3 regions of the Microbispora sp. CA-135349 genome follow, and region 3 is predicted to be linked to each of the others. Evidence: riboswitches for the same ligand, from Rfam matches in the RefSeq annotation. Region 3 holds a riboswitch; each other region holds the start of a gene.
The links. A riboswitch is a leader RNA that binds a small molecule or an ion and turns the genes downstream of it on or off. The one in region 3 is predicted to bind cyclic di-AMP.
Positions count from the first base shown of each region.

Region 1: linked by a shared signal. The riboswitch ahead of ACQPZZ_RS14135 (C40 family peptidase) and the one ahead of ACQPZZ_RS03815 (C40 family peptidase) in region 3 are both predicted to bind cyclic di-AMP.
Region 2: linked by a shared signal. The riboswitch ahead of ACQPZZ_RS38430 (NlpC/P60 family protein) and the one ahead of ACQPZZ_RS03815 (C40 family peptidase) in region 3 are both predicted to bind cyclic di-AMP.

Region 1 is NZ_CP192001.1:3,002,495-3,005,757, reverse strand. Features, by position in the region: gene ACQPZZ_RS14145 (glycosyltransferase family 4 protein) at 1-43, opposite strand, end outside; gene ACQPZZ_RS14140 (hypothetical protein) at 152-1,045, opposite strand; gene ACQPZZ_RS14135 (C40 family peptidase) at 1,293-1,877, opposite strand; cyclic di-AMP (ydaO/yuaA leader) riboswitch at 1,952-2,105, opposite strand; gene ACQPZZ_RS14130 (C40 family peptidase) at 2,411-3,263, opposite strand, start outside.
Region 2 is NZ_CP192001.1:8,340,430-8,343,692, forward strand. Features, by position in the region: gene ACQPZZ_RS38420 (RDD family protein) at 1-80, opposite strand, end outside; gene ACQPZZ_RS38425 (amino-acid N-acetyltransferase) at 219-770, opposite strand; cyclic di-AMP (ydaO/yuaA leader) riboswitch at 1,160-1,313, shown strand; gene ACQPZZ_RS38430 (NlpC/P60 family protein) at 1,466-2,425, shown strand; gene ACQPZZ_RS38435 (LuxR C-terminal-related transcriptional regulator) at 2,507-2,755, opposite strand; gene ACQPZZ_RS38440 (winged helix-turn-helix transcriptional regulator) at 2,829-3,239, opposite strand.
Region 3 is NZ_CP192001.1:776,553-779,815, forward strand. Features, by position in the region: gene ACQPZZ_RS03805 (PEP/pyruvate-binding domain-containing protein) at 1-525, shown strand, start outside; gene ACQPZZ_RS03810 (TOPRIM nucleotidyl transferase/hydrolase domain-containing protein) at 617-1,186, shown strand; gene ACQPZZ_RS03815 (C40 family peptidase) at 1,257-1,751, opposite strand; cyclic di-AMP (ydaO/yuaA leader) riboswitch at 1,882-2,039, opposite strand; gene ACQPZZ_RS03820 (hypothetical protein) at 2,361-3,263, opposite strand, start outside.

The sequences.
Region 1 (3,263 bases), 2.2 Mb from region 3:
TGGGCGGGAAGTCGTTCGTGATGATCAGCGTCCGCTTCGTCATCCTCACCCCCGCTGCCGGCGTGGCCGGGCGGTCCGCCCGCGCGCCGCCCGAGAACGCATTGTCGCAGCCGCGGCCTCGCCGTCGCCCTGTGAAAACGCCCTGTGGTGATCAGGACGGGGCGAGCTGCTCGCGCGTGTAGGACCGCCATTCGCGGGTCAGGCCTTCGGCGGTCAGCCCGAGCACTTCGCGCAGGGCCGCGCCGATCTCCTCGCGCGACGCGGCGCGGTAGAGCGCGACCAGGCTCCGCTCGCCGAACCGGACGGCGATGTAGCGGCAGGCCAGCCACGCCTCCTCATACGCCTGGGCGGGCCTGGCGGCGAAGTCGGCGGACCCCGGCAGATTGTGCAGCGCCGCCTTCCCCGCGGCCACGTCGGCGGCCAGCTCGGCGGCGATCGTCCGGACCGGCAGGCCGCTGTCCAGATAGCCGACATAGTCGGCGAAGCCCTCCATGAGCCACATCGGCACGGCGCGGGGGCCGGCGGTCGCGACGTGCGTCAGCTCGTGGGTCACGACCACCAGACGGCCGGTCGCGGTCAGGCGGGCGAACGCGGCCGGCTGCACGATCACCCGGCCGGCCGTGGCGACGGCCGCCAGATCGTCCACCTTCGCCGGCGCGGCCAGCACGGCCGCCTGCTCCTCGGTGCGCGGCACGAGGACAACCGCGCCCTCGTGCCCCCGGCCGTGGTTCCCCCAGACCCTCGACACCGTACGGTCCGCCTCGCCGGCCACCGCGGCGATCCCGGCGATCAGCGACCCGGGCGATCCGACGACGACGACGCGCTCGCCGCGGACGACGGAGGCGCCGGTCCACATGTCCGGATGCTCCCGCACGGCGGCGCGGGCACGCGTCAGCAGGGGACGCAGCGGGTCGGGCGGGGCCGCGGCGGCAGGCCCGGCCAGCAGCACGGCCAGCGCGACGGCGACGGCCGCCGTGCGGCGGAGACGGAACCTGTGGGGCGGGTCTGCGGGGTGGCGCCGATCGGCCCGCGCAGGCGCCGCCACGCTCCCGGGCACCGCGGAGGCCTCGCCGGGCGCCGCCCGCGGAGCCGTCCGCTCTGGCGAGGGGACTGCCGGGTCCATCCGGCAGGGGGACATCTCAGCCGGACAAGGCAGGAGACCGTCCCCTTCAGGGGATGGAGGAGTCACGCCGTGCATGCTAACCAGCACATGTCACGGCCCCGCCCACCTCGGCGAGGTGGGCGGGGCCGTAGGGACGGCGCCGGTCGAGGGGGCTGGTGACCGGTGCCCGTCAGACGCCCGGACGGACGGCACCGACGAAGGTGCTCCTCCGGTAGGCGTCCAGCTTGTCGATCCGGACCCGCGTGCCGGTGTGCGGAGCGTGGATCATCTTGCCGTGCCCGACGTACATGCCGACGTGGCCGCCGCCGCTCGTGAAGATCAGGTCACCGGGCTCGAAGTGACCCCAGGACACCTTCTTCCTGACCGCGCTGCGGATGGACCACGTCGTGCGCGGCAGCCGTACGCCCGCCTGGCGCCAGGCGTACTGGACCAGGCCCGAGCAGTCGAACGCGCCCGGTCCCGTGGCGCCGTAGCGGTAGGGGTCGCCGATCTGCTTCTTGGCGGCCTTGACCGCGCGCTCGGCCTTGACCTGCTGGAGCACGCCCCTGCCGATCTTCCGCTTGGCGGCGCGTTGCCTGGTCTGCTGCTTCTTCACGGCGGCCTTGCGAGCGGTGGTGCCGGTGCTCGCCTTCGTGTCCGTCTTCGTGGTCGTCTTCGCGGCGGTCTTCGCCGCTGTGTCCGTCTTGACGACCGTGACCGTCACCGTGTCGGCCGCCGCCGGCTGCGCACCGGCGACCCCTACGGATGCCGTCAAAGCGGCACCCCCAAGGGCAATTCGGGCAAGACGGGACAGACTAGCGGGGGTGGTAGACAGGATCTCTCCTCGGGTCTTCCGCTCACGCCTACCGGGTTAGCTGACGGGTTCGGGCGGGGAAGTCGCCCTACGGCGCGCGACGCGCCGATTCACCCCGGACCTTCGGTGAAGGTCGATGGTTCCCCGGCTCCGTGCCTCCTGACTGCACGGACTCGGCATGCCACCGGCGCCGGGGGGATCCCGCGAAGGGGAGAGTGGTGAAGGGCGCCGATGACGGTGGATGACTGCGCGACCGGCCGGCCGGACCGGGCTCGCGACGGCGAGGCGTGCTCGCCGCGGCCCAGAAGCTACCGAGGACCCGCCGCGTTCGGCAAAGCCCTCCCGCCGCGTAAAGATCAGATAACGAAGGTCACCAAGAAGAAACGGCAGCGTACCCGCAGGGCGAAAGGGCTAAATGTGACTCTGCTCACAATCCTGGCAACGAGCGGCGAATCCGGTCACAGCAGCCACAAAAAGCACAGAAGTCGCGGACGTCAGGGGCGGACGGCGCCGATCGCGTGATACTCGGCAAGTGTGACAATCTTCACAACATCGCCGGTCTGCGGGGCGTGGACGACCTTGCCGTCACCGGCGTAGATGCCGACATGCCCGTACCCGGCGTGCCAGAGCAGGTCTCCCGGCTGGAGCTCGTCCAGCGAGACCCGGCGGCTCGCCCCCCAGGCCCACTGCTCGTAGCTGGTCCGGGGCAGGGTCACCCCGGCCGCCGCCCAGGCGCCCTGCACGAGCCCTGAGCAGTCCCATCCGTCCGGTCCGGTGCCCCCGTAGCGGTACGGCTTGCCGACCTGCTTGTAGGCGAACTGGAGAGCCGCGAGCGCGTTGCCGGACGCGGGCCCGGTGTAGACGACGCCGGGGCTGTTGGGGTTGCCGGGGTTGAACGTCCCGAGTGAGCGCAGGAGCTTCATCTGCTCCCTGACGAGCTTGTCGACCTTCTCCTTCTCGCCGGCGAGCTCGCCCCTGACGTCGGTGGCCTCCTTGTAGAGCGCCTTGCTCCGGTCGCGGCGGTCCTTGAGGTCCTTGATGGCGCTCTCGTACTCCTTGAGCCGCCCGGCACGCTCGGCGGAGATGTGGTTGAGCGTCGCGAGGCCGCTGAGCATCGCGTCGGGGTCGCCGCCGGAGAAGACGCCGCCCAACGACCCCATGTCGCCGACCTGGTAGCTGTTGACGGCCATCGTGACCAGCCCGGAGCGGAGCGCCTCCACCCGGACGTTCTGCTTCTTGTAGTCGCCGTTGATCGCGAGGTACTTCTCCCTCGCCTTCTTCCACTTCTCGTTGGCCGCGTTGTAGCGGTCCACGATCGTGTCGGCCTGCTTGTTGAGCTTGCTCAGC
Region 2 (3,263 bases), 1.1 Mb from region 3:
GTGCCGTACCCGGGGCTCGATGACGGCGGTGGCGTTCCGTCCGACTCGTCCTGGGGGTACGGCGGCTGTCCGGTGCTCACCGTGTCACCTCGTTTCGAAGACGCATGCGCCGCACGTCTGTAGCACACGCTGATATTGCTAAAAGTAGCGACAGGTGTATCAACAGTCACCTTTGCAGGGGCCGACAATCGGCGTCAAAGATCACAAACCGGCGTTCATCAATGGCGATCGAGGTGCAGCAGCATTCGGGTGTTCCCCAGCGTGTTCGGCTTGACGTGCTCCAAGTCGAGGAACTCGGCGACGCCCTCGTCGTACGACGCGAGCAGTTCCGCGTACACCTCGGGGGAGACCGGGGTGCCCTGAATGGGCCTGAAACCGTGCCGGGCGAAGAACTCGACCGCGAAGGTGAGGCAGAAGACCCTCCGCACACCGAGGTCCCTGGCGGTCTCGATGAGCGCCGCGACGATTTGATGGCCGATTCCCCCGCGGCGCGCCGCGGGATCCACCGCCACGGTCCTGATCTCGGCCAGGTCCTCCCACAGCACGTGCAGCGCGCCGCAGCCGACGACCTGACCGCCGATCTCGGCCACCCAGAACTCCTGGACGTCCTCGTACAGCGTCACCGTGCTCTTCTTGAGCAGACGGGGACCGACTCCCGAGTACGCGTCGACAAGGCGCCGGATGGCCCGGACGTCGGGCGTCCTGGCCCGGCGCACCGTCACGGCGGTGGCGCCCTCTCCGGTGGGCGTCTGCGCGGCGACCTGCTCCATGAGCGGCCAGCCTAGCCGGACCACGGGCGATCCTCACCGTCGGCGTCCAGCGGCATCACGGATAACGGTCATACCCAAATGCCACACTCGACATGGGGCCTGACTGTACGTAGCCGCCAGGATACGGACGGACGACCCGCCCGCTCGGCGGCAGCAGTTCCGGTTCGTCCCATTTTTCCCGCGAGCCCCAGCAGCCAATACAAAGACTCAGATGCGCTCAAACCCAGGTGAACACGGACGTACCAGTGCCGAACTCGTGACCCGGTTGTGATCAATCGGTTGTCAAACGTAGACGGGTTTCGGAGTTCTGGTTGAGCAAGAACTCGCCGTGCACTATCGTCCTGCGACGATGCCGGTCATCGTGCACGCTCACGGCGGCCGGGCGCCGAGTCTTCGAAGCACCGCGTGCGGAGGGGAGCCGGGGACCCAACTGCAGGATCAGGATCGGTTCGATCTCAGATCGTCAAGGGGTGAATCCGTCAAGGTAGGGCTACTCCGGCCCGAACCCGTCAGCTAACCCGGTAGGCGCTCAGTAGCGCCCCGCCGAGCGGTCCCGTCCCGATGACGCGGGCCCGCCCCGGGGCGCATGTGGGAGAGGAGCTCGGTTGCGCATGCGTGGAGGACGGTCGGCGGGCAGGCACGCCCGCGGCCGACAGTCCGGATCCGGCACGGCCGGTCCGGGTGCAATCCGCCGGTTGGCGTTCGTCGGCGTCGCGCTCACCGCGATCACGTTCGGCGCCCCGGTGGTCCGCGCCACCGCCGACCCGAAGCCGAGCCTCAAGGAGCTCACGGAGCAGGTCGAGAGCCTCTACACCGAGATCGAGAGCCTCACCGAGCAGTACAACGGCGAGCGCGTGCGCCTGAAGGCGGCCGAGCGGTCCGCCGAGCTCGCCAAGAAGAACCTCGCCAAGAGCGAGGCCGAGCTGGAGGTCCGCCGGCAGAAGGCGAGCGCTCTCGCACAGCACTCCTACATGACCAACGGGCTCGGCGGCGCCCTCGCGCTCATCGGCGGCGACGGCGACCCCAGGGACTACCTGGACCAGGCCACCACGACGTACGCCCTGGAGCTGCAGGGAAGCCAGGAGGTCGCGGAGGTCACCAAGGCCATGGACGCCGCCGCGCGGGCCAGGCAGAGCGCCTCCGCCCGGCAGGCCGAGGTCAAGAAACTGCTCACCGGCCTCGACTCCCGGCGTGACAAGATCACTAAGTTGATCAAGAAGACCGAGAGCAGCCTCTACCGGCAGGTCTCCCGGACGGTCGGCAGCGAGACGCGCAGCAGGATGTCGTTCCCCATCGTGGGCGACGGCAAGGCGGCCCAGGCGGCGCGCTGGGCGCTCAGGCAGCAGCTCAAGCCGTACGTGTGGGGCGCCGAGGGGCCCGGCTCCTTCGACTGCTCGGGTCTGGTCATGGCGGCCTACCAGGCCGTCGGCGTCAGCCTGCCGCACTACACCGGCGACCAGTGGACGGCGGGCACGCACATCTCCCGTGACCAGCTTCGCCCCGGCGACCTGGTGTTCTTCTACTCCGACCTGCACCACGTGGGCATCTACATCGGCGGCGGCTACATGATCCACGCGCCGCGCACGGGAGACGTCATCCACATCGCGAGGATCGCCGGGCGGCCGTTCGCGGGAGCGGTGCGGGTCGCCGACTGAGTCGTCCCGAACCGAGGGCGTGGGGTGGAACCGGGTCGCCGACGGAGTCGTCCCGAAGCGAGGGCGTGGGGCGGAACGCGGTCAGATGAGACGGCGGCGTGCCGCCCAGGCGACGGCCTCGATCGCGGTCGCGACGCCGATCCGGTCGCAGATGCCCCGCAGCCGGCGCCGCACGGTGCGGCCGCTGACATCGAGACTGCGGCCCACGCGATCGGCTGTCACACCCTTGGCCAGCTCCGCGAGGAGAAGCAGGTCCTCTTCGGTGAGACCGGCACGGTCAAGGTCCGAGGCGGGATTGCCACCTCGGTAGACGACCTCGGGAACACCCATCGTCCGCCCTCCCCCACGACGATGATTCGTCGGCCCACCCTTCAGGGACGGTAAACGCCTGCCACGAAGGTCGTCAAGGTGCGGAGTCGGCCCGCCGGTCGTACGTCTCCCGGGCCGCCTCGACATCCTCCATGTGGACCTCGGCCCAGTTCTTGATCGCTTTCAGCAGCGGCATGAGACTTTCACCCAGGGGCGTGAGCCGGTAGTCGACCCGGACCGGCACCGCGGGAGTGACCGTGCGGGAGACGAGGCCGTCGCGTTCCATCGTCCGCAGCGTCTGCGTGAGCATCTTCTGGCTGACGCCCGCGATCGTCCTCGCCAGTTCGCTGAAGCGCCGCGGGCCGTCGGCGAGCGCGGTGAGCGCCAGGCTCACCCACTTGTCGCTGAGCGCGTCGAGCAGCTGCCGCGACGGGCAGGCCGCGACGTACGCGTTGTACCGCCGGCGCGCCTCTTCCCGCTGCTCGGCCGCCGTCTGCGTGGGCATGTCTTTCCTCCGCGTCACTTACGC
Region 3 (3,263 bases):
ACGCGGCTGGCCGAGCTGGGCGGACGGATCGCCGCCGTGCTCGGTGGACCGCAGGACATCGAGTGGGCGATCGCCGACGGCCGCATCTGGGTTCTGCAGGCACGGCCGGTCACCGCCGCACCGCCACCACCGGCATCGCCCGCCGGCGCCTCGGACATGCCGGCCGTCACACTCACCGGGACGCCGGGCAGCCGCGGCACCGTGACCGGCACCGTGAGAATCGTCCGTGGGCGCGGTGACTTCGCGCGCGTGCGCCCGGGCGACATCCTCGTCTGCCCCCTCACCGACCCCGCGTGGACGCCGCTCCTGCGCATCGCCGCCGGCGTCGTCACCGAAACCGGAGGCGTGCTCTCCCACGCCGCGATCGTCGCTCGGGAACGCGCCATCCCCGCCGTCCTCGGCATCCCGAACGCGACGAGCAGGCTTCGCGACGGCACCGTCGTCACCATCGACGGCACCACCGGCACCGCCACGGCGGAGCCCGGAATCATCGCGGGCACTGAGGCGAACGCGGGCTCGACGTAGCCGGCCACGCTGCCGCTCCCGCTGAACGTGGGTTCCGATGAGGAGGAAAAACCGGTACGGACTTCACCAGATGGAGTGCGAGGCTGAGCGCGTGAACCGTACGCGCGCTGTGGTCCTGGTCGAGGGAATCAGTGACAAGTCGGCCGTCGAGACGTTGGCCGAGCGCCGCGGCCGGGACCTCGCGGCCGAAGGCATCTCCGTCGTGGCGATGGGCGGTGCCACGAACATCGGGACATATGCCGGCAGGTTCGGCCCCGCCGGTCGCGACCTCCGGCTGGCCGGTCTGTACGACGCCGGTGAAGAGGGCGCCTTCCGGAGGGGCCTCGAGCGCGCCGGCCTGGGATCAGACCTCGACAGGAGCGATCTGGAGACGCTCGGGTTCTTCGTGTGCGTGGCCGACCTGGAAGACGAGCTGATCCGCGCCCTCGGCACCGCCACGGTGGAACGCGTCCTCGATGCCGAGGGCGAGCTCCGCTCATTCCGCACACTCCAGAAGCAACCCGGATGGCGCGGGCGGAGCACTCACGACCAGCTGCGCCGGTTCATGGGATCAGGCGGCGGACGCAAGATCCGCTACTCGGGCCGACTCGTCGCGGCACTGGAGCCCGACCGCGTGCCACGGCCGTTGGACGGACTGCTGGCCCACCTGCGGCAGGGGTGAGCAGAGGCGGAGCTGCCCTGACGGTGCCCCGGCAGGGCAGCTCCGCCGGACGCCACTACGACGTCCCGGGTCAGACGCCGGGGCGTACGGCGGTCAGGAAGCCGTTCCTCCAGTAGCCGTTGAGCCTGTCGACGCTGACCACCGCGCCGCTGTGCGGCGCGCTGATCACCTTCTTGTGTCCCACGTACATGCCCACGTGGCCGCCGCCGCTGGTGAAGATGAGGTCGCCGGGCTTGATATGCGCCAGGGAGACCTTCCTCTTGGCGGCGTTGAGCATCGACCACGTCGTACGCGGGAGTTTGACGCCGGCCTTGCGCCAGGCGAACTGGACGAGCCCGGAGCAGTCGAACGCGTGCGGGCCTGTGGCGCCCCACACATAGGGGTCACCGAGGTGCTTTCTCACCACCTTGATGGCCCGCTCGGCCTTCTTCTGCTGGAGGGCGGCCTTGGTGAGCTTCTTGTCCGCGGCGTCCTCCGCCGCGGGAGCCGCGCTGGTGTTCGGGGTGACCCCCGTGACGGCGGGCTCGGGTGCGATGACCCCGGGGGCCGGGGGCGGAGCCGCCATCGTCTCCGAAGCGGCGGCCGCGGGCGGTGCGCCGAAGCCCGCTACGGAGGCGGTGAGCGCGGCGCTACCGACTGTGACGATGGCAATGCGGAGCAGAGTGGTGGGGTTGGTGGACAGGGGATCTCTCCCTACGGTCTTCCGCTTGCGCCTACCGGGTTAGCTGACGGATTCGGGCAGGGAAGTCGCCCTACGGCGCATGCGCGCCGATTCACCCCAGACCTTCGGCGAAGGTCGACTGGTTCCCCGGCTCCGGGCCTCCTTGCTGCTCGGATTCGGCATCACCGGCGCCCAGGGGGGCGGAGAGGACATGGCGGCGGTGACTGTGGATGGTCTCTTCCGAACACGGCCGGGCCGGGTTCGCCGCGGCGGCGCCACGGGGGCGCCGCCGTAGGGCAAGGAAACTACCAAGTAGCCCCATATCGCTGCAAAGGGGGCAAAAAGGCGTTAAAGGATCAAAAGGAAAAATCGCAGGTCAGTGCACAGGTGAGGGTGTTTTTTGTGACGCTCATCACACCGTGAGAGGGTGACCTCCACGGCGTTCGGGCATGCGCCGGGCCGAGAGCCGGCCGTGCCCGTGCTGAGAGCCGGCCATGCCCGCGGACGAGCCGGTCAGCGCGTGCGCCAGAACGCGCCGTTGGCCGAGGGGTCGTCGGGGTCGCCCTGCGGCACGGTGAATCCCGCGCCCCACACCGTCGCCGTCCCGGGCCTGCGCGCGATCGAGAACAGGACGGCGTCGGTGCCGGCCTTATGGGGGAGCGGGGCGCCGCGCCACCCGGAACCCGTGACGTGCCACAAGCTGGGGTTCCAGCTGCCCTGCACGACCCACACGCCGCCCTGACCGTCGGGCTCCACCTCCGTGTACGGCTGCGCGTTGGCGGCGCCGATCGAGGTGTCCCATGACCTGCCGTTCCAGTGCATGACCAGGGTGCGGCCGTAGGTCACGTCGTCGCCCTCGTCGTCGGCGCCCTCCCAGGTGACGCCGCCGACGGCCCATACGTTCGCCGGGCTCACGACGGCGATGTCGTTGAGGACCGCAGCCGCGTCGGGAGCGGGCAGCTTGATCGCGGGCGTGGGCGCCAGTGCCCAGGACCTTCCGTTCCACCGCATGATCGCGGGACGGTCGCCCGTGGTTCCCGCCGCCCAGACGTCACCGGCGGTGAAGGCGTCGACGGCGGCGGCGCGGGCCGGCAGCCGGACGCTCTTCCAGGAGGACCCGTTCCAGTGCCTGGCCGAGGCCGAGGACTCGGCGACCGCCCAGACGTCCTTCGCGCCCGCCGCGTCGGCGTCCGTCGCCGAGAAGCCGCCGAGCGAGAGGGTGGTCCACGCGCGGCCGTTCCACCGGGCGGCCTTCCCCGGGCCGAAGACCCATACATCCCTGTTCGAGGTCGCCGTCACGGCCTTCAGCTCGTACGGCGGGCTGCCGGGGATCACCGTCCACGAGCCGCCGTCGAACCGCTGGACCAGCCCCCGCTGCCTGCCGTTCACGACCCGGTGACCGGCCGCCCACACCGA